DNA from 3 places in the Enterobacter roggenkampii genome. Region 2 is predicted to be linked to each of the others. Evidence: predicted binding sites of a transcription regulator. Region 2 holds the regulator's gene; each other region holds the start of a gene.
What was found. Region 2 encodes PurR, which represses purine synthesis genes. Its sites were predicted from a motif close to CANGCAAACGTTTGCNTG; they were not measured.
Positions count from the first base shown of each region.

Region 1 (7,617 bases), 330 kb from region 2:
ATCCTGCTGCAGGCGGGAGACAATCAGATCCTGCTCGTAAACAATGCGCCCGTCATCCAGGCCCTGTTCGCGGTTAAGGATTTTCATCAGCGTGGATTTACCCGCGCCGTTACGGCCCACCAGACAGACGCGCTCGTTATCTTCGATGTGCAGCTCTGCATTGTCGAGAAGCGGTGAGTCGCTGAAAGAGAGCCACGCGCCGTGCATACTAATTAAAGACATTTATTTTTCCTTTCAGACCGCGGTAATCAACCAGCAGTTATGGATTTGACGGTTACGGGCAAAGTCCTGAGACAGCGTTTTTTGGCTGATTTCTTGTGCTTTCAGTCCCAGGGCTGCTAAGCCGTCATGATCCATACGGAAGCCGCGTTTGTTGTTCGAGAACATAATGGTGCCGCCTTTACGCAGCAGGCGCTTCAGGTCGGTCATCAGGCGCAGGTGATCGCGTTGAACGTCAAAGCTATCTTCCATACGCTTGGAGTTGGAGAAGGTCGGCGGATCGATAAAGATCAGGTCGAACTGCTCGTCGGTGTCGCGCAGCCAGCCCAGCACGTCAGCCTGCATCAGGCGATGCTGACGCCCGGTTAAGCCGTTAAGACGCAGGTTGCGCTCCGCCCACTCCAGATAGGTGCGGGACATGTCCACCGTGGTGGTGCTGCGCGCGCCGCCCAGACCCGCATGCACGCTGGCGCTGCCGGTATAGGAGAAGAGATTCAGGAAGTCCTTGCCCTTGCTCATCTGGCCCAGCATGCGGCGGGCGATACGGTGGTCGAGGAACAGGCCGGTATCCAGATAGTCGGTCAGGTTGACCCACAGGCGGGCGTTATATTCGCCCACTTCGATAAAGTCGCCCTTCTCGCCCATCTTCTGGTACTGATTTTTGCCTTTCTGACGTTCACGGGTTTTCAGCACCAGCTTGTTTGGCGCAATACCCAGCACGGCGATGGTGGCGGCAATAACGTCCAGCATGCGCTGACGCGCTTTTTGCGCATCAATGGTTTTCGGCGGCGCATATTCCTGAATCACCACCCAGTCCGCGTAGCGGTCAACCGCCACGTTGTACTCCGGCAGGTCGGCATCATACAGGCGGTAGCATTCAATGCCCTCCTGCTTCGCCCACTTCTCAAATTTCTTCAGGTTCTTGCGCAGACGGTTAGCGTAATCTTCCGCCACGCCGGACGGCTTGCTGTCGGCCGCCTTCTCCGCCAGATGGTAGTTTTTCTGCACGCAGTCCAGCGGGCCGTTTTTCGCCTTAAACTGGCGGTCGGCACGCAGCTGCAGGCAGCTCAGCAGTTCCGGCGAGGCGCTGAACAGAGACAGGTTCCAGCCGCCGAAGTGGTCCTTCATGTTGCGGCCCAGCAGGCTGTGCAGGGCAATCAGCGCCGGTTCGCTGTCGAGACGTTCGCCGTATGGCGGGTTGCTGATCACGGTACCGTACGGGCCTTTTGGCAGCGGGTTGGTCAGGTTTGCCACGTCTTTTACTTCGAAGGTGACCAGCTCGCCAATACCGGCACGGCGGGCGTTGCTGCGCGCGCGCTCAATGACGCGAGGGTCGCTATCGGAGCCGTAGAAGTGGGAGGTGTACTCCGCCAGACCTTTACGCGCGCGGGTCTGCGCATCGTCTTTGACCTCTTTCCAGAGTGCTTCATCGTGCTGCGCCCAGCCTTTGAAGCCCCAGTGACCGCGATGCAGCCCCGGCGCGCGGTCGGTGGCCAGCATGGCCGCTTCAATCAGCAGGGTACCGGAACCGCACATCGGGTCGAGCAGCGGCGTGCCCGGCTGCCAGCCGGAGCGCATCACAATGGCGGCCGCCAGGGTCTCTTTGATGGGTGCCATGCCGGTACGATCGCGGTAGCCGCGCAGGTGCAGGCCCGCGCCGCTCAGATCGAGAGAGATACTCGCCGTGTCGCCGTTCAGCCAGACGTTAATACGCAGATCCGGGTTTTCACGATCGACGTTTGGACGTTCCTTATTTTTACGCGTAAAGCAGTCCACAATGGCGTCTTTTACGCGCAGGGCACCGTACTGGCTGTTGCGGATCTCGTCGTTCACGCCGTTGAAATGCACCGCAAAGGTGGCATTCGGGGTGAAGATCTCTGTCCAGTCGATCATCTGTACGCCGGTGTAGAGGTCAAGGTCGCTATAAACCTTGCACTCCTTCATCGGCAGCATGATGCGCGACGCCAGGCGGCTCCACATCAGGCTCTGGTAAATAAGCCGCGTGTCGCCCTCAAAATGGACACCACCCTGAACCACCTGACACTCTTGTGCGCCCAGGTTTTCCAGTTCAGTTTTTAACAGCTCTTCCAGCCCACGGGCCGTACTGGCAAACAGAGAATTCATATCGTCACTTTTACTCTTAGAAAATTGTCGCGCATTATAGCTAATATGGCGTGTATGTCATAAAGTTGAAGGCTTATTTTCATTCGAGGGAGTGTGCAGTGGCGACGTTATCCAGGCTTTTTATTCATCCGGTGAAATCCATGCGCGGCATCGGCGTCTCTCACGCGCTGGCCGACATGAGCGGATTCGCCTTCGATCGAATTTTTATGGTCACCGAGCCTGACGGTACGTTTATTACCGCACGCCAGTTCCCTCAGATGGTTCGCTTTACCCCTTCCCCGCTTCACGACGGTTTGCACCTTACCGCGCCGGACGGTTCCAGCGCGGTGATTCGCTTTGCTGATTTTGCGCCCGTCGATGCGCCAACGGAAGTGTGGGGGAACCACTTTACCGCGCGCATCGCCCCGGATGAAATTAACCGCTGGTTAAGCGGCTTCTTCTCCCGCGACGTGCAGCTGCGGTGGGTTGGACCTGAACTGACGCGTCGCGTGAAGCGACACGACGCCGTTCCCCTCTCCTTCGCCGATGGCTTCCCGTTCCTGCTGACGAACGAAGCCTCGCTGCGTGATTTACAAGGCCGCTGCAAAGCCAGCGTTCAAATGGAGCAGTTCCGTCCGAACCTGGTGGTGACGGGTGCCGAGGCCTGGGAAGAAGATACCTGGAAAGTGATCCGCATTGGCAGCGTCATTTTTGACGTGGTGAAGCCCTGCAGCCGCTGCATTTTCACCACGGTGAGCCCGGAGAAAGGCCAGAAGCATCCTTCCGGCGAACCGTTGAAAACCCTGCAATCATTCCGCACCGCGCAGGATAATGGCGATGTCGATTTCGGCCAGAACCTGATCCCACGCTCCAGCGGCGCGATCCGCGTCGGCGATGAGGTCGAAATTCTTGCTCGTGGGCCAGCGAGAGTGTACGGCTCGGGTCAGGAGGATGAGCTTGTCGACGTTGAGACGAACGTCGCCTCTGCGGTAGATATTCACTGGCAGGGCAACGTCATCCGGGGTAACAACCAGCAGGTACTGCTTGAGCAGCTGGAACAAGCGGGGATCCGCATACCCTATTCCTGCCGCGCGGGCATTTGCGGATGCTGTCGTATCAGACTGGTGGATGGCGAAGTGAGTGCGTTGAAAAAGTCGGCAATTGGAAATGACGGCACAATTCTGTGCTGTAGCTGCGTCCCGAAAACGTCCGTACAGCTGGAAGCTTAAACCGCCTGCTCGAGGCTGAAGGCATCCACGCGAAGCTGGGGCTTCAGCCTGTCGTTCATGACCTTAATGGCATCCCCGAGCTGCATCGTCCGCCCGGCAATCGTCACGCCAGGCTGGGCCAGCAGGCAGAGCGCGGCATTATCGCCTGGCTCCACCACCAGCAGGCTCACCTCTTCTGCGGTATCGCTCAGGTTGACGCTGGCCGCATCGCCCGTTGCCGGGGTCCAGTTCATGCCGTGCGGCAGGAAATGCCAGCTCTTTGGCATTTGCGGCTTCAGGAAACGGATAGCCACCAGCGCATTTAATACCAGCTCGGCGCGCTGCTCTTTCGAGAGCATCAGATCGCGACATTTTTCCTCAAAGGAGAAATAAAGCGCAGCGTCATCAACGCAAAAGCCTGACGGGGAAAAAGCGTCCGGGGTTAACATTCGGCGGGCAAAACGAGAGCGAAACAACATGCCATTGGCTAAGTCGAGCATCATTCGGTCATGCTCGTCGCAAAAATACCAGCGCCAGTTATCGTCAGGTTTAATTCGCATGTTTCTCTCCCGTCCCCGAAACGTCCTGTACTAAAAATGTCCTGTTTGCCGCTTCGTTTATAACATCATTAATAAAAGCCTATAATGTCTAAATAAGCAACAGTGACGGAATATAAAACAACCAGGGCTGGAAATAAAGCCCCGGTTGTCTGATTACGAGAAAAGATTAGATATGCGTAACGATTTCTTTAATCAGCGGCGGTCCTTTAAAAATAAAGCCGGAATAGATTTGCACCAGTGACGCACCCGCCGCCATCTTCTCACGCGCAGCAATCACGGAGTCAATGCCGCCGACGCCAATAATCGGCAGGCGGCCATTTAATTCCGCAGACAGGGCGCGAATAATTTCGGTGCTTTTTAATTGCACCGGACGGCCACTTAACCCACCCGCTTCGTCACAGTTTTTCATTCCCTGCACGAGGGAACGATCGAGTGTGGTATTGGTCGCAATTACACCATCAATATTATGGCGAACCAAACTGTCGGCAACCTGGATCAATTCTTCGGCAGAAAGATCCGGGGCGATCTTAACCGCGACCGGAACATATTTGTGGTGGATCGCCTGGAGTTCATTTTGCTTATTTTTAATGGCACTCAGAAGATCGTCCAGCGCTTCACCATATTGTAAGGATCGCAGGCCCGGGGTATTGGGTGAGGAAATATTCACCGCAATATAACCGGCATAGGCGTAGACTTTTTCCATACAAATCAGATAGTCATCTTTACCCTGCTCGACCGGCGTGTCTTTATTTTTGCCGATATTGATGCCCAGTATTCCGTCAAAGTGGGCTTTTTTTACGTTCTCGACCAGGTGATCAACACCGTGGTTGTTGAAGCCCATGCGGTTGATCAGCCCTTCGGCTTCCACCAGTCGGAACAGGCGCGGTTTGTCATTTCCCGGCTGCGGGCGCGGGGTGACGGTACCGATTTCAATGGAGCCAAAGCCCATCGCGCCGAGGGCATCAATGCACTCGCCATTTTTGTCCAGACCGGCCGCCAGACCCAGCGGATTTTTAAAAGTCAGCCCCATGCACTGCACAGGTTTTACCGGCACATGCTGGCGCACCAGCGCGGCCAGAGGCGTGCCGGTAATACGACGTAATTGCTGGAATGTAAATTCATGAGCGCGCTCAGGGTCGAGCTGGAAAAGGGCTTTACGAACGAAGGGGTAGTACATGAACTCTCCTGGATTCCCGGTGTGCAAACCGGGAGGGGATTATGGGCGATCCCATCGCGAAAGGGAATTGACCTGCGGCAAAAAACCCGCGTAAAACGCAATCGTTTACCTCCCCGTCTATTTCTTATGCACTTTTTCGCATTTTAATTGCAGATAAATCATTTAGTGGAATAAACGCGCGGTGTCACACTCCTTAAAATTGTTATGAATGTTAGATAAAAGCAAACAATTAGTTATAAGGAGGAAGTATGCGCGTCATTACCCTGGCCGGAAGTCCACGATTCCCGTCGCGCTCCAGCGCCCTGCTGGAATATGCCCGTGAAAAACTGAATGCTCTGGATGTGGAAGTGTGCCACTGGAACCTGCATAACTTCGAACCTGAAGATTTGCTCTACGCCCGTTTCGACAGCCCCGCGCTGAAAACCCTCATTGAGCAACTTAACGGCGCGGACGGCCTGATCGTAGCAACGCCCATCTATAAGGCCTCCTTTTCCGGGGCACTGAAAACCCTGCTCGATCTGCTTCCGGAACGTGCGCTGGACGGCAAGGTGGTGCTGCCGCTGGCAACGGGCGGTACGGTTGCCCATTTACTGGCCGTGGATTATGCCCTGAAGCCGGTGCTGAACGCGTTGAAAGCGCAGGAGATCCTCCACGGCGTTTTCGCCGATGACTCGCAGGTCATCGACTATCAACACAAACCCCACTTTACGCCTAACCTGCAAACCCGCCTCGATAACGCTCTGGAAACGTTCTGGCATGCCCTGCATCGCCGGGATATCCAGGCCCCGGCGTTTAGTCAGCCTCAAGGAGTCGCACATGTTTAAAACGTTAACCCGCATCGGACTGGCCGGTTTGATGGCATTTACCTCGCTGGCCCATGCCGTAGAAACGGCTCCGGAAAGCTTACGTATCGGCTATCAGAAAGGCAGCGTCAGCATGGTGCTGGCAAAAAGCCACCAGCTTCTGGAAAAACGCTTCCCGGACACCAAATTCTCCTGGGTGGAGTTCCCTGCCGGCCCGCAGATGCTGGAGGCCCTGAACGTGGGCAGTATCGATCTCGGCAGCACGGGCGATATCCCACCTATATTCGCCCAGGCCGCGGGAGCGGACCTCGTCTACGTTGGCGTTGAGCCGCCTAAGCCTAAGGCCGAAGTCATTCTGGTGCCTGAAAACAGCGACATTAAAAGCGTCGCCGATCTTAAAGGCCATAAGGTCGCTTTCCAGAAAGGTTCCAGCTCGCACAACCTTTTGCTGCGCGCTCTGCAAGAAGCCGGACTCAAGTTCACCGACATTCAGCCCGTCTACCTGACTCCCGCTGACGCGCGCGCCGCGTTCCAGCAGAAGAACGTTGATGCCTGGGCCATCTGGGACCCGTACTACTCCGCCGCATTGCTGCAGGGTGGCGTTCGCGTGCTGAAAGACGGTACCACGCTGAAGCAGACCGGCTCGTTCTATCTGGCCGCGCGCCCTTATGCGGAAAAGAACGGCGCATTTATTCAGGGCGTGCTGGATACCTTTACCCAGGCCGATGCCCTGACTCAGAGCCAGCGTCAGGAGAGCATTGCCCTGCTGGCGAAAACCATGGGCTTACCTGAGCCGGTGATCGCGAGCTATCTCAACCACCGTCCGCCGACCACCATTACGCCGGTGGACGCACACGTCGCCGCACTTCAGCAACAAACGGCTGACCTCTTCTATCAAAACCGCCTGGTTCCAAAACAGGTCACTATTCGCGAACGCATCTGGCAACCCGCAGGCAAAGAAGGAGCTAAATCATGAGTCTGAATCTTTTCTGGTTTTTACCCACCCACGGTGATGGACACTATCTTGGTACAGAAGAGGGTTCACGCCCGGTTGACCATGGCTACCTGCAGCAGATTGCACAGGCGGCGGACCGAATCGGTTTCACCGGGGTGCTGATCCCAACCGGAAGATCATGTGAAGATGCCTGGCTGGTCGCCGCGTCGATGATCCCGGTCACCCAGCGTCTGAAGTTCCTTGTCGCGTTACGCCCGAGCGTCGTCTCCCCTACCGTGGCGGCACGTCAGGCGGCCACGCTGGACAGGCTGTCCAACGGCCGCGCCCTGTTTAACCTGGTGACGGGCAGCGATCCGCAGGAGCTGGCGGGCGACGGCGTGTTCCTCGACCATACCGAACGCTATGAGGCCTCCGCCGAGTTCACCCGCGTCTGGCGACGCCTGCTGGAAGGGGAAACCGTCACCTTTGAAGGCAAGCATATTCACGTTCGCGACGCGAAGCTCTACTTCCCGCCGGTGCAGCAGCCGCGCCCGCCGCTCTATTTTGGCGGGTCGTCGGATGTAGCCCAGGATCTGGCGGCGGAGCAGGTCGA
Region 1 is NZ_CP017184.1:1,596,370-1,603,986, reverse strand. It holds gene BFV67_RS07355 (ABC transporter ATP-binding protein) at 1-222, opposite strand, end outside; gene rlmKL (bifunctional 23S rRNA (guanine(2069)-N(7))-methyltransferase RlmK/23S rRNA (guanine(2445)-N(2))-methyltransferase RlmL) at 235-2,343, opposite strand; gene BFV67_RS07345 (YcbX family protein) at 2,442-3,551, shown strand; gene zapC (cell division protein ZapC) at 3,548-4,090, opposite strand; gene pyrD (quinone-dependent dihydroorotate dehydrogenase) at 4,257-5,267, opposite strand; gene ssuE (NADPH-dependent FMN reductase) at 5,516-6,091, shown strand; gene BFV67_RS07325 (sulfonate ABC transporter substrate-binding protein) at 6,084-7,046, shown strand; gene ssuD (FMNH2-dependent alkanesulfonate monooxygenase) at 7,043-7,617, shown strand, end outside.
Region 1: the regulator PurR is predicted to act here: its motif matches at 5,362-5,379, upstream of pyrD (quinone-dependent dihydroorotate dehydrogenase).

Region 2 (7,617 bases):
GAAAGCCACAGAACGTAAGAAAAAAACCACCGCTAAGAACGACAAGAAAAAGACAACCACACAGACTAAAAAAACCGCTTCCAGCAAGACGAAAACCACCTCTTCCCGCACTGCCCACACCGCCAAAAGTAAAGCTTCGCAAACCGCCGCTAACCTCGTGACTGAAAAATGCATCGCGCGTAAAGGCCATAAGGCGAAATGCACCAAGGTCACAAAAATAGCGGAAGTGCATAAAGTGCGCGTCCAGAAAGCGCAAAAAACCGCAATGAACAAGCTGATGGGGCAGATTGGCAAACCGTATCACTGGGGCGGGACTTCGCCACGTACCGGTTTTGACTGCAGCGGCCTCGTCTATTACGCCTATAAAGATCTGGTCAAGTTCCGCATTCCGCGCACCGCCAACGAGATGTACCACCTGCGCGACGCGTCCCCGGTCAACCGAGGAGAGCTGGAGAACGGCGATCTGGTCTTCTTCCGCACGCAGGGCCGCGGGACAGCTGACCACGTTGGCGTCTATGTCGGCAACGGAAAATTCATCCAGTCACCGCGTAGCGGCCAGGATATTCAGATCACCTCGCTCAGTGAAGACTACTGGGTACGCCATTACGTCGGCGCACGCCGCGTGATGACGCCGAAAACCATTCGCTAACCCCTGCCCTGCCACACCCGTGGCAGGGTAAGTTCCTCTTTTGCATACCCTTTCAATTTGCTATCCTGTCCTTGTTGTCTGTGTGGTTATTGACAACACAAAATACAATAAGGAGAGAAGCAATGTCGTTCGAATTACCTGCACTACCGTATGCAAAAGACGCCCTGGCCCCGCACATTTCTGCGGAAACCCTGGAATATCACTACGGCAAGCATCACCAGACGTACGTCACCAACCTGAACAACCTGATCAAGGGCACCGATTTTGAAGGCAAAACGCTGGAAGAGATCGTGCGCAGTTCTGAGGGTGGCGTATTCAACAACGCCGCTCAGGTGTGGAACCACACCTTCTACTGGCACTGCCTGGCGCCAAACGCCGGTGGCGAACCTGTCGGTGAACTGGCTACCGCCATCAACGCCGCCTTTGGCAGCTTCGCGGAATTCAAAGCGAAGTTCACCGATGCCGCCATCAAGAACTTCGGTTCAGGCTGGACGTGGCTGGTCAAAGAGGCGGATGGCAAACTGGCTATCGTGTCTACCTCTAACGCGGGCACCCCGCTGACCACCAGCGCGAAGCCGCTGATGACCGTGGACGTATGGGAACACGCTTACTACATCGATTACCGCAACGCGCGCCCTAACTACCTGGAGCACTTCTGGGCACTGGTTAACTGGGACTTTGTGGCGAAGAACTTCGCCGCGTAAGAGACACGCAGAAGGGCTCGCCCTTCTGCGTTTTTGGTTTATTCCGCAGCGCAGGCTGCTTCTGGCTGTTTACGACCCGACATCATCACCAGCAGCAGACCGAGCGCGGCAATAATCGCCCCCATCACCGGCACAAAACTGTACCCCAGCCCACCGGAAATCACGGCCCCACCGGCCGCCGCACCGAGCGCATTGCCCAGGTTAAAGGCGCCAATATTAACCGAGGATGAGAGGCCCGGCGCTTCATGCGCGACACGCATCACGCGCATCTGCAGCGGTGGCACCACCGCGAACGTTGCAGCCCCCCAGACGACCATTGCGATCGCGGCACCAAACTCGTTGCGCGCCAGCCACGGAATGGCGATCATGATAACAATCAGCAGGGTTAAGAAGCCCTTCAGCGTTCCGCTCACGGAACGGTCGGCAAATTTCCCGCCGAGATAGTTGCCAATCGAGAAGCCCACGCCAATCAGCACCAGCATCGCGGTAACGAAGAGAGGCGTTGCGTGGGTGATATCGTGCAACACCGGTGAAATATAGGTGTAGAGGGTAAACATCGCCCCTGCCCCCAGCACGGTGGTCAGCAGCGCGGAGAGCACCTGCGGGCGCATCAGCACCGCCAGCTCCTTACGCACTTCCGGACGTTCTCCGGCGCTGCCCTTTGGCAGGGAGAAGAACAAGGCCACCATCGCGACCACGCCCAGTCCGGCCGTCGCCAGGAAGGACATCCGCCAGCCAATGACCTCGCCCAGCCAGGTTGCCGCAGGAACGCCGCCGATGTTAGCGATGGTCAGGCCCATAAACATGGTGGCTACGGCGCTGGCCTGCTTGTGTTTCGGCACCACGCTTGCCGCCACAACCGACCCCAGCCCAAAGAACGCGCCGTGGTTAAGGCTGGTCAGAATACGCGAAAGCATCAACGTGGTGTAGTCCGGCGAAATGGCCGAAAGCACGTTGCCGAGGGTGAAAATCGCCATCAGGAAAATCAGCGCATTGCGGCGCGCGCGGTGTGAAAGAAGAAGCGTCATCAGCGGCGCCCCCACCATCACGCCAATGGCGTAGGCGCTGATTAACATGCCGGCCGCAGGGATCGAGACGTCCACGCCGCGGGCGATAACGGGCAGTAACCCCATCGGGGAAAATTCAGTGGTGCCAATCCCAAAAGCGCCAATCGCCAGGGCCAGCAGGGGAAAATTGATTTTCATGCGTCAACTCCGGATGCCGTGTCATGTGGTGACACAGAACAAAGAAGCGGAAAGCATGACATCAATCACAAAAAATGAGAAGTTAACAAAATGGCAAAAGATTTTTGCCTTAGGAGTAACAATCGGGGGAGCGGGAGGGAGAAGGCTCTCCCTCCGCGTAAATCAGTGCAGCGCGGCCGTCAGACCCGCCGCGACAATCAGAGCCAGCACAACCACGGTGGTGAACAGCGAAAACTTCAGATCGGAACTCATCAATTTTTCTCCTTTTAATCCCCCCACGAAAAGTGAGCCTGCTCATTTTTGCATAATTTACGTCAAAAATCTTCCTGGATTTAGGCTGATAAACACTTTACCTCTTCCCCTTTTCATCAAGATAGGACAAAATTCCACGCTAAATTTATTAGCGTACCGGCCATTGACCCCCTCCTGACGTCCCGTGTCGTTTTCCCGGCGTGCCGCAATTCAAGATTGCGTGATAAGGGTGAGAGAAGGCAAACGTTTACCTTCAAGTTTTTCAGGAGTTTAGGATATGGTCTGGAGTGACATTTAATGGCAACAATTAAAGACGTAGCAAAACGCGCAAACGTTTCCACTACAACCGTATCACATGTAATTAACAAAACCCGCTTCGTGGCGGAAGAGACGCGCAACGCCGTCTGGGCAGCGATCAAAGAGCTGCACTATTCGCCAAGTGCGGTTGCGCGCAGCCTCAAGGTTAATCACACCAAATCCATTGGATTGCTGGCGACCAGCAGTGAAGCGGCCTATTTTGCCGAGATCATTGAAGCGGTAGAGAAGAACTGCTTCCAGAAAGGCTATACCCTGATTCTGGGCAACGCGTGGAACAGCATAGAAAAACAGCGCGCCTACCTGTCGATGATGGCGCAAAAGCGCGTCGATGGCCTGCTGGTCATGTGTTCCGAGTACCCGGAATCCGTGCTGTCGATGCTGGAAGAGTATCGCCATATCCCCATGGTGGTCATGGACTGGGGTGAAGCGCGCGCGGACTTCACCGACTCCGTCATCGACAACGCCTTCGAAGGCGGTTACATGGCGGGTCGTTACCTGATCGAACGCGGTCACCGCGAGATTGGCGTGATCCCCGGTCCTCTGGAGCGTAACACCGGCGCGGGCCGTCTGGCCGGTTTTATGAAAGCGATGGAAGAAGCGCTCATCACCGTGCCGGAAAACTGGATCGTGCAGGGCGACTTTGAGCCGGAATCAGGCTACCGCGCGATGCAGCAGATCGTTTCCCAGCAGCACCGCCCGACCGCCGTTTTCTGCGGCGGTGACATCATGGCCATGGGCGCACTCTGCGCCGCCGATGAGCTGGGTCTGCGCGTACCGCAGGATATTTCCGTGATCGGGTATGACAACGTGCGTAACGCGCGCTTCTTCACCCCGGCGCTGACAACCATTCACCAGCCAAAAGATTCGCTGGGCGAAACGGCCTTCAATATGCTGTTGGACAGGATCGTCAACAAGCGCGAAGAGTCGCAGTCCATTGAAGTTCACCCGCGCCTGATTGAACGCCGTTCCGTTGCGGACGGTCCGTTCCGCGACTACCGTCGTTAATCCCTTTACGGGGCCAGCTACGCTGGCTCCCGTAACCATTCCCGGTTTAGGGTTTCGCTGTCTCCCAGATAATCCAGCAGCCAGGCCATGGCGGGCGAGACATCATTTTGTTGCCAGGTCAGGCAGCAGGCCGCGTCCGGGAACGGATTCTCCAGCGTCAGTTCAACCCATTCTCCGGTATCGATGCGCGGACGCGCAAAATGAGCGGGCACCATCGCGACGCACAGCCCGGCGCTGAGGCACGTCGCCGATGATTCCCAGTCAGGAGCCACCACCCGCCGCTGGTTATCCAGAAGCCAGGTGATACGCTTGGGCAATGAACGCGACGTATCCTCCAGCACCAGAGACGGCCAGTTGCGCAGCGTATCGTCGCTCAGCGGACCTTCCATCGCTGCCAGAGGATGATCGCTGGCCACCACGCATTTCCAGCTCAGCATCCCCATGTCGCGAAAGGCGTAACGTCCCCCGACCGGGATCGCCTGCGTCGCGCCAATCGCCATCTCCGCCCTGCCGTCCGCCAGCGCATCCCAGACGCCGTTGAACACCTCCTGCGAGACCCGTAGCTCGACGTCAGAGAAATGACGATAGAAATCCACGATCATTTGTCGGGTGCGTTCCGGCTTCACGATGTTATCTACCGCGATGGCGAGATGCCCCCGCCAGCCGTTGGCGATCTGCTGACACTGTTCGCGGGTGATCTGCATTTTTTTGATAACAGAACGCCCTTCTTTCAAAAACCATGCACCGGCGGGCGTTAATTCCACGTCGCGATGCCGCCGTTCAAACAGCGGAACCGCCAGCCACTCCTCAAGCTGACGCACCGTGTAGCTGATGGCCGAAGGGACGCGGTGCAACTCCTGCGCTGCACCGCTAAAGCTGCCGTTACGCGCAACAGCATCGACCACTTCAAGAGAATAATCTGACCACATTTTCTGCCTGCAAAAAATTTGAATGCACCCGCCAAATATTAGCGTTTCACAAGCCGCTTTGCACTCCCTACACTCTGCGCCAACGTATACCTGCCTCCTCAGGAGAATAAAAGAATGCAACCCAGGAAAGGATTTTTAGTCTGGCTCGGCGGCTTAAGCGTGCTGGGCTTTTTGGCCACCGACATGTACCTGCCCGCGTTTGCCGCAATGCAGGAAGACCTGCAAACCCCTGCGGCGGCCATCAGCGCCAGCCTGAGCCTGTTCCTTGCCGGTTTTGCTTTCGCACAGCTGCTCTGGGGACCGCTCTCAGATCGCTTCGGCCGTAAACCGGTGCTGCTGCTGGGTCTGGCCATTTTTGCCGTGGGCTGCCTGGGGATGCTGTGGGTGCGCGATGCTACCTGGCTGCTGGTGCTGCGCTTCGTTCAGGCCGTGGGCGTCTGTGCTGCGGCGGTGACCTGGCAGGCGCTGGTGACCGACTACTATCCGGCTAACCGCACAAACCGTATTTTCGCCACCATTATGCCGCTGGTGGGTCTTTCCCCTGCCCTGGCTCCGCTGCTGGGCAGCTGGATCCTCGCGCACTTTGACTGGCAGGCCATTTTTGCCACGCTGTTTGCCATCACGCTGGTGCTGATGCTGCCGGTGTTTGCCCTTAAGCCCGCGCATAAAAAAGAGGCGCATGCCGACGCGACGCCGATTACCTTCACCTCCCTGCTGAGCGCCAAAGCGTATCGCGGGAATGTCCTGATTTATGCCGCCTGTTCGGCCAGCTTCTTCGCGTGGCTCACCGGCTCGCCGTTTATTCTGCACGATATGGGCTACAGCCCGGCGGCCATCGGGCTGAGCTATGTTCCGCAGACCATCGCGTTCCTGGTGGGCGGGTACGGCTGCCGCGCGGCGCTGCAAAAATGGGAAGGTCAGCAGATGCTGCCTTGGCTGCTGGTGCTCTATGCGCTGAGCGTCATCGGTACCTGGGCCGTCGGGTTTATTCCGGGCGCGGGCCTGGCTGAAATTTTGATCCCCTTCTGCGTGATGGCCGTGGCGAACGGAGCGATCTACCCGATCGTGGTGGCACAGGCGTTACGTCCGTTCCCGCAGGCGACAGGCCGCGCCGCCGCGCTGCAAAATACCCTGCAGCTGGGTCTGTGCTTCCTCGCAAGTCTGGTGGTCTCCGCGCTGATTGCCACGCCGCTGTTGACCACCACCAGCGTGATGCTGTTCACCGTAGCGCTGGCGGTATTGGGTTTCCGCATGCAGGCGTCCGCGCAGCGCGAGCAGGATAACGGCGCGCAGGTGGAAACTTCGCATGCCTGATTGCGCCAGAAATCATGTTACATTTCAGTGATTAGGTTGCTAACAATTTTCTATTGAATCACCAAATTTTGAGGCCTATACTAAATTTGGTTCGATTAAATACGATAAATATTAAGTGTTAACGGGAGCCGGAGTGCTCCCGTTTTACCATGGAAGGCATTTCGGCAAGGGTTATCTCCCTTCCTCTGTTCTACGTCGGATACTAGCCTCGCGGTATTTACCGTGAGATTTCTCACAAACCAAAAAAAGCGTCTACGCTGTTTGAAGGTTCTGATCACATCAGGGTGATGGAGAAGCTATGAGTTCATCGTGTATAGAAGAAGTCAGCGTTCCGGACGACAACTGGTCCCGGATCGTCAGTGAACTGTTAGGTCGAGCAGGCATCACTATCAACGGATCTTCGCCATCCGATCCCCAGGTTAAGCATCCCGACTTTTTTAAACGCGTGTTGCGGGAAGGATCGTTAGGCCTGGGAGAAAGCTATATGGACGGCTGGTGGGAGTGCGAACGTCTGGATATCTTTTTTGCCAGCGTGTTGCGCGCCGGTCTGGAAAATCAACTCCCCCGCAATCTGAAAGACACCCTGCGTGTCGCCTCTGCCCGACTGTTTAACTTGCAAAGTAAAAAACGCGCATGGATCGTCGGCAAAGAACATTACGATCTCGGCAACGACCTGTTCAGCCGCATGCTGGACCCTTTCATGCAATACTCCTGCGCCTACTGGAAAGACGCGTCGACGCTTGAGGAAGCACAGCAGGCCAAGCTGCGCCTGATCAGCGAGAAGCTGCAGCTACAGCCCGGCATGCGCGTTCTGGATATCGGCTGCGGCTGGGGCGGGCTGGCGTATTTTATGGCGAAGCACTACGGCGTCAGCGTGGTCGGCGTGACGATCTCAGCGGAACAGCAAAAAATGGCGCGGGAGCGCTGTCAGGGTCTTAATGTGGATATCCGGCTGCAGGACTACCGTGACTTGAACGAGCAATTCGACCGGATCGTTTCCGTCGGCATGTTCGAGCACGTGGGGCCAAAAAACTACGATACCTACTTTGAGGTGGTGGATCGTAATTTGAAACCGGACGGCCTCTTCCTGCTGCACACCATCGGCTCTAAGCGGACCGACAACAACGTTGACCCGTGGATCAATAAATACATCTTTCCGAATGGTTGTTTACCGTCCGTTCGCCAGATTGCCAACGCCAGTGAATCCCATTTCGTGATGGAAGACTGGCATAACTTTGGCG
Region 2 is NZ_CP017184.1:1,923,963-1,931,579, reverse strand. It holds gene BFV67_RS09050 (C40 family peptidase) at 1-649, shown strand, start outside; gene sodB (superoxide dismutase [Fe]) at 772-1,353, shown strand; gene BFV67_RS09040 (MFS transporter) at 1,392-2,558, opposite strand; gene cydH (cytochrome bd-I oxidase subunit CydH) at 2,721-2,810, opposite strand; gene purR (HTH-type transcriptional repressor PurR) at 3,108-4,133, shown strand; gene punR (DNA-binding transcriptional activator PunR) at 4,151-5,062, opposite strand; gene punC (purine nucleoside transporter PunC) at 5,177-6,376, shown strand; gene cfa (cyclopropane fatty acyl phospholipid synthase) at 6,675-7,617, shown strand, end outside.

Region 3 (7,617 bases), 830 kb from region 2:
CACGTCGCGCACGGTAAAGAAGTTACCCAGCGATTTCGACATCTTCTCGCGGTCAACCATTACCATCCCGGAGTGCATCCAGTAGTTCACGTACTCGCCGCCGTGGGCGCAGGTGGACTGCGCGATTTCGTTTTCGTGGTGCGGGAACATCAGGTCTGAACCGCCGCCGTGAATGTCGAAGTGCTTGCCCAGCTGCTTGCAGTTCATCGCGGAACATTCAATGTGCCAGCCCGGACGGCCGTCGCCCCACGGGGATGGCCAGCTTGGTTCACCCTCTTTGGACATCTTCCACAGCACGAAGTCCATCGGGTTACGCTTCACGTCAACCACGTCAACGCGGGCACCGGCCTGGAGCTGGTCCAGATCCTGACGGGAAAGCGCACCGTAGGTTGGGTCCGTCGGCACGGAGAACATCACGTCGCCGTTGTCGGCAACGTACGCATGTCCGCGGGCGATCAGCTTCTCGGTGATGTCGATGATTTCGTGAATATGGTGGGTCGCGCGCGGCTCGCTGTCCGGACGCAGAATATTCAGGGCGTCGAAGTCTTTGTGCATCTCAGCGATCATGCGATCCACCAGCGCGACAAAGCTTTCGCCGTTTTCATTCGCGCGCTTGATGATCTTATCGTCGATGTCGGTGATGTTGCGCACGTATTTCAGCTTGTACCCGAGAAAACGCAGGTAGCGTGACACCACGTCGAAGGCGACAAAGGTACGGCCATGGCCAATGTGACAGAGATCGTAAACCGTAATACCACACACGTACATGCCGACTTCCCCGGCATGGATAGGTTTAAATTCCTCTTTTTGGCGCGTCATTGTATTAAAGATTTTTAACATCGAAGATTCCATGTAAACACGTGTGTGGTTGAAAACCGGCTATTCTACCCGTAATTCAAACCCGAAGCAGCACACAATGCAAGGTGATCGCATCCTGTGGTTATGCTATAACAAGCCCCTATAGATGACCCGAAGGCGGGTCGACGTACCACAATAACGGAACAGGATGCAAAAATGGTTACTTTCCACACTAATCATGGCGATATCGTAATCAAAACCTTTGATGACAAAGCGCCTGAAACAGTTAAAAACTTCCTGGACTACTGCCGCGAAGGTTTCTACAACAACACAATTTTCCACCGCGTGATCAACGGTTTCATGATCCAGGGCGGCGGTTTCGAACCTGGCATGAACCAGAAAGCCACTAAAGAGCCGATCAAGAACGAAGCGAACAACGGCCTGAAAAACACCCGCGGCACGCTGGCGATGGCACGTACTCAGGCACCTCACTCCGCTACTGCACAGTTCTTCATTAACGTGGCGGACAACGACTTCCTGAACTTCTCCGGCGAAAGCCTGCAGGGTTGGGGCTACTGCGTATTCGCAGAAGTGGTTGAAGGTATGGACGTGGTTGACAAGATCAAAGCCGTCTCTACTGGCCGCAGCGGTATGCACCAGGACGTTCCAAAAGAAGACGTTGTGATTACCAGCGTGACCGTCAGCGAGTAATTGGTGGCGACACTCTTTATTGCGGATCTTCATCTGCAAACAGAAGAACCGGCGATAACCGCCGGTTTTCTGCGTTTTTTACGCGGTGAAGCGAAAAGCGCTGATGCGCTGTACATCCTGGGCGACCTCTTTGAAGCCTGGATTGGCGACGACGATCCTAACCCGCTGCACCGTGAAATGGCCGCCGCCATTCACGCGCTGGTCGATTCCGGCGTCCCCTGCTGCTTCATTCACGGCAACCGTGATTTCCTGATCGGCAAGCGCTACGCCCGTGAAAGCGGCATGACGCTGCTGCCGGAAGAACAGGTGCTCGATCTCTACGGCCGCAAGGTGCTGATCATGCACGGCGACACGCTCTGCACCGACGATACCGGCTACCTGGCGTTTCGCGCCAAAGTCCACACCCCGTGGATCCAGAAGGTGTTCCTTGCCCTGCCGCTGTTTATCCGCAACCGCATCGCCGCCAGAATGCGCGCAGGCAGTAAAGCCGCCAACAGCAGCAAATCCATGACCATCATGGACGTCAATCCGCAGGCGGTCGTGAGGGTAATGGAAAAGCATGAGGTTCAGTGGCTGATCCACGGTCATACCCATCGTCCTGACGTGCATTCCCTCATCGCCAACGGCCAGCCCGCACACCGCGTGGTATTGGGTGCCTGGCACACCGAAGGTTCCATGGTCAAAGTCTCGCCTGAGGGCGTGGAGCTGATCGCGTTTCCGTTTTAACCCCTCCACATCATTCTATTTTTTTGAACAATATCGGCAAATTGTTTCGATTTTAATCCGCCCGTGGTCGGCCTATTATTTATCAAATCAGGGCAACACGCCCTATCCCAGACAAAACACTTAAGGATTACGACCATGAAATCCATCAAAACTTTCGTTGCAGTTGCGGCTCTCTCCCTGGTTTCTTTCGGTTCTTTCGCGCAGAGCGTGAGCGCAACCGCCTCTACCCTTGACCGCGCAGAAGCGAAAATCGCTGCACAGGCTGCTGAACAGGGTGCGTCTTATAAAATCACCAGCGCGAAGGTCGATAATCGCGTGTATATGACCGCAGAACTGACGAAATAATGATTGCCCCTCGACGAAAACAGACCGCCAGAATGCGGTCTGTTTTGTTATGAACTGATGGCAACAACGGCTCAAGATTTAACCGCGCAACCGTTTTCCTTGCCCGTATAACATGCTATTCTCTGTGCCCTCGAAAGCAGTGTGTTTCGCACCACAGGAGTTTTAAGACGCATGTCTTCCCGCAATAATCCGGCGCGTGTCGCCATCGTGATGGGGTCCAAAAGCGACTGGGCTACCATGCAGTTCGCCGCCGAAATCTTTGACATCCTGAATGTTCCGCACCACGTTGAAGTGGTCTCTGCACACCGTACGCCGGACAAACTGTTCAGCTTCGCCGAAAGCGCCGAAGAGAACGGTTATGAGGTGATCATCGCCGGTGCGGGCGGCGCAGCACATCTGCCGGGCATGATTGCCGCCAAAACCCTGGTGCCGGTTCTGGGCGTTCCGGTACAGAGCGCCGCGTTAAGCGGTGTGGATAGCCTCTACTCCATCGTTCAGATGCCGCGCGGTATTCCTGTCGGCACGCTGGCGATTGGCAAAGCGGGTGCCGCAAACGCCGCCCTGCTGGCCGCGCAGATCCTGGCGACGCACGATAAAGACTTACATGAGCGTCTGGCGGCGTGGCGTAAAGCCCAGACCGACGAAGTGCTGGACAACCCGGACCCGCGGGGTGCGGCATGAAGCAGGTTTGCGTCCTTGGTAACGGCCAGTTAGGCCGCATGCTGCGTCAGGCCGGTGAGCCGCTGGGTATTGCCGTCTGGCCCGTCGGACTGGACGCCGAGCCGGAAGCCGTCCCATTCCACCAGAGCGTGATCACCGCCGAGATTGAACGCTGGCCGGAGACCGCACTGACCCGCGAGCTGGCGCGTCATAACGCCTTCGTTAACCGCGACGTGTTTCCGATCGTTGCCGACCGCCTGACGCAAAAGCAGCTGTTCGACAAGCTCGGCCTCGCGACCGCACCGTGGCAGCTCCTGTCCGATAAAAGCGAGTGGAACGACGTCTTCGCCATGCTGGGCGAGCTGGCGATCGTGAAGCGCCGCGTGGGTGGCTACGACGGCCGCGGCCAGTGGCGCCTGCGCGCAGGCGACACCGCCGAGCTGCCGAATGACTGCTACGGCGAGTGCATCGTTGAGCAGGGCATTAACTTCAGCGGTGAAGTCTCGCTGGTTGGCGCGCGCGGGCATGACGGCCGCACGGTGTTTTATCCGCTGACGCATAACCTGCATCAGGACGGCATTCTGCGCACCAGCGTCGCCTTCCCGCACGCCAATGCCGACCAGCAGGCGCAGGCGGAAGAGATGCTCTCTGCCATCATGCACGAACTCGGTTATGTCGGCGTCATGGCGATGGAGTGCTTTATCACCCCGTCCGGTCTGCTGATCAATGAACTTGCGCCGCGCGTGCACAACAGCGGCCACTGGACGCAAAACGGCGCCTCCATCAGCCAGTTCGAGCTGCACCTGCGCGCCATTACCGACCTGCCGCTGCCGCAGCCGGTGGTGAACAGCCCGTCGGTGATGATCAACCTGATCGGCACCGATCTGAACTACGACTGGCTGAAGCTGCCGCTGGTGCATTTGCACTGGTATGACAAAGAGGTCCGCGAGGGTCGTAAAGTCGGCCATCTGAACCTGAACGACAGCGACACGGGCCGTCTGAGCGCCACGCTGGAAGCCATGATCCCGCTCCTGCCGCCGGAATACGCGAGCGGTATTGTCTGGGCACAATCTAAGCTTAAATAGTTCTCCCTCCGCCGGGGAGTTGACCTCCTCTTTCCCCGGCGTACAATTCCCGCCCATTGCTGCTTAGCTTTCTTCTGGAATAACCATGAACGATGGAACGGACTATCGCGCGATCCTCGCGTCCGATACCCCTTTAATCGACGTTCGCGCGCCGATCGAATTTGCCCAGGGCGCGATGCCAGCGGCAGTCAACCTGCCTTTAATGAACGATGACGAGCGCGCCGCCGTCGGCACCTGTTATAAACGTCAGGGACCGGACGCCGCGCTGGCGCTCGGCCATCGCCTGGTGAGCGGCGACACGCGTGACGCCCGCATCAACGCCTGGCGCGAAGCCTGCCTTGCCCATCCTGAGGGCTTTCTCTGCTGCGCGCGCGGCGGCCAGCGCTCGCATATCTCGCAGGCCTGGCTGAAAGAGGCGGGTATCGACTATCCGCTGATCCGCGGTGGCTATAAGGCCCTGCGCCAGACGGCGATTCAGGTGACCATCGAGCAGTCGCAAAAGCCGATGGTGCTTATCGGCGGCTGTACCGGGAACGGTAAAACCCTGCTGGTGAAGCAGCACGCGCAGGGTATCGATCTGGAAGGGCTGGCGCACCATCGCGGCTCGTCATTTGGCCGCACGCTCACGCCGCAGCTTTCTCAGGCCAGCTTTGAAAATCACCTTGCGGTTGAGCTATTGAAAAAAGACGCCGCGCGCTGGGTGCTGGAAGATGAAGGCCGGATGATTGGCTCTAACCACCTGCCGGCCTGCCTGCGCGACCGCATGGTTGAAGCCCCTATCGTGGTGGTAGAGGATCCGTTTGAGATCCGTCTTGAACGCCTGCGCGAAGAGTATTTCGACCATATGTGGGCGGATTTTTCTGCCGCCTACGGCGAGGAAGCGGGCTGGAAAGAATACAGCGAGTATCTGCATCACGGCCTGTTCGCCATACGCCGCCGTCTTGGGCTGCAGCGCTTTGCGGAATTTACCGCGCTGTTAGACTCCGCGCTGCTGGAACAGCAACGCTCTGGCCGCACTGACGCGCACTTCAGCTGGCTTGTACCGCTCCTGAACGACTATTACGACCCGATGTACGGCTATCAGCTGGAGAAAAAGGCGGAAAAGATTGTGTATCGCGGGACGTACGAAGAAATTGCTGAGTGGCTTGATCGCTGAAAAAAGCCGGGTGGCGGCTACGCCTTACCCGGCCTACGCGTACTGTTGTAGCCCCGGTAAGCGCAGCGCCACCGGGGAACAGACGGCTTAGAAGTCGTAACGCAGACGCACCAGGTTCATGTCGCCCAGGTTGTCGGTGCTGGAGGTGAACACGTGTTCGTAATCCACGCGGAAACCGTAATCCAGCTGGAAGCTGATCCCCACGCCGTTGTCGATGCGCTGGTAGTTACGGCCGTTCACGTACTCAATGCGGTCACCCATGAAGTAAGGCTGGATGGATTTCACCGCGTACTGACCGACTGGGAACTTGTACCCTGCGAAGTACTCAATACCCCACGCGTCGCCCGCAAAGTAGTCGTTAACAGACACTTTTTTGGTGGTCAGGAAGTTCTGGTACCAGCCGCCGCCTGCGGAGAAGGTCCAGTTGTCCGGGGTCCAGCTCAGCGCGGTACCGAGGATATTCTGGTCGTAGGTTTTGCTGTCGCCGTTGTCCGGGTTACGCATGTCGGCGCGGGTGTAGTTCCACGCGGCGCCCCAGGTCAGATCGGTGGTCAGGTGGTAATCGATACCCAGCGAGCCGCCGCCTTTGCGCTTGTAGCGCAGGCCGTTGCCCGGCAGGTATTCGCTGTCTTCAAACAGGTAGGATGCGTAAATGTCCGCATCGCCCACGGTTTTCTTATATTTCAGCATCTGGCGTGAACGGTAAGAGCCGTCGTAGTCGCCGTTGATCCCGTTACCCGGTGCCTGACCGATCATGTCGTAGTCCCAGATATCGGTTTTCGCACCTACCACATCATAGTAAACGCTGTTCTGTTGACCGAAGGTCAGCGTACCCCAGGTGTCGCTCTTCAGACCGGTATAGAGCATACGACGCGTGGTGTCGTGTGCGCCTTCGGCGTAGTGGTGATCCCAGTTAAACTGCGCAGGAATATTCACACCCAGCTCGTAGTAGCTGATCCAGCTGATGTCATCAAACAGGTAGTAATCTGCTGCGAAACGGAAGCGGGTGCCGCCGTCAAAGCCGTTACGCTTGTAGCTGTTTTTACCGTCGTCGCCGGTCATGTTCTGGAACTGAGGACGAATACTGCCGCCAACGGTGAAGTTCAGGCGGCTCAGCGGGTTACCCGCCTGAGGATCCTGCTTAAGAACGGTGATTTCCGCCTGAGAAGCGAAGGTCGTTAATGCCACTGCCGCGCCAATCGTTGCCGCCAGCGCTGATTTTTTTATAGTCATTATTTTTCCTTAATAGACACGCTGCTAAATATTTAGCGGGTGAATATTAACTGGAAATAATCGGGCTGTGTGGACGGGTTTTTAATGTTTTGTGCTACTAAATGAGTGGGTATTATCACTTTGTGCTATTTAAACACTACGCACCGGCATAAAAACCGGCGCGTAATTATCACCACGCTAAATCAACTCGCAAACTGACGGAACAGGGCTTTGCCCTTTAGCAGCCGCGTGCCGAGCCAGCCTCCGCAGAGGGAAAGCAGCCCCGCGCCGCACAGAGGCAGAGTCAACCAAAGACGCCAGTCAGGCTCCCACGGGAAGTCGAAGACCTTTGTCTGCAGCACCGCCAGCGCCGTCTCTGCGCCAATGGCCGCCACCAGACCAGCCACCAGCCCCAGCAGCGCAAACTCGCTCCAGAGCGTCATTCGCAGCAGCCGCTTACCGGCCCCCAGCGTGCGGTAAACCACCAGTTCCTGATGGCGCTGGCGCATGCCCACCTGAACCTGGGCCAGCAGCAACAGCACGCCGCAGATCGTCACCAGCACCACCATGACCTCCAGCGCGCGGCTCACCTGCTCCAGCACCTGCCCCACCTGTTTGAGGATCGCGCCGATATCCAGCAGGCTGACCGTCGGAAACTCCCGGTTGAGCTGGGTCAGCATGCCGTTGCCGTTTTCCCAGCGGAAGCTGGTCAGCCAGCTCTGCGGCTGCCCGTCCAGCGCCCCCGGCGGGAAGATAAAGAAGAAGTTGGGCCGCAGGCTTTCCCAGTCCACTTTACGCAGGCTGGTAACTTTCGCGGTGAAATCCTGGGTATCGCCGGTGAAGGTCACGCTGTCTCCCAGCTTCACGTTCAGGCGCGTCGCCAGCCCCTCCTCCATCGACACCTCCCCCGCTTTTGGCGGCCAG
Region 3 is NZ_CP017184.1:1,094,923-1,102,539, reverse strand. It holds gene cysS (cysteine--tRNA ligase) at 1-840, opposite strand, end outside; gene ppiB (peptidylprolyl isomerase B) at 1,015-1,509, shown strand; gene lpxH (UDP-2,3-diacylglucosamine diphosphatase) at 1,513-2,235, shown strand; gene BFV67_RS05065 (YdgH/BhsA/McbA-like domain containing protein) at 2,371-2,580, shown strand; gene purE (5-(carboxyamino)imidazole ribonucleotide mutase) at 2,752-3,261, shown strand; gene purK (5-(carboxyamino)imidazole ribonucleotide synthase) at 3,258-4,325, shown strand; gene mnmH (tRNA 2-selenouridine(34) synthase MnmH) at 4,411-5,481, shown strand; gene BFV67_RS05045 (porin) at 5,569-6,714, opposite strand; gene ybbP (putative ABC transporter permease subunit YbbP) at 6,897-7,617, opposite strand, start outside.
Region 3: the regulator PurR is predicted to act here: its motif matches at 2,664-2,681, upstream of purE (5-(carboxyamino)imidazole ribonucleotide mutase).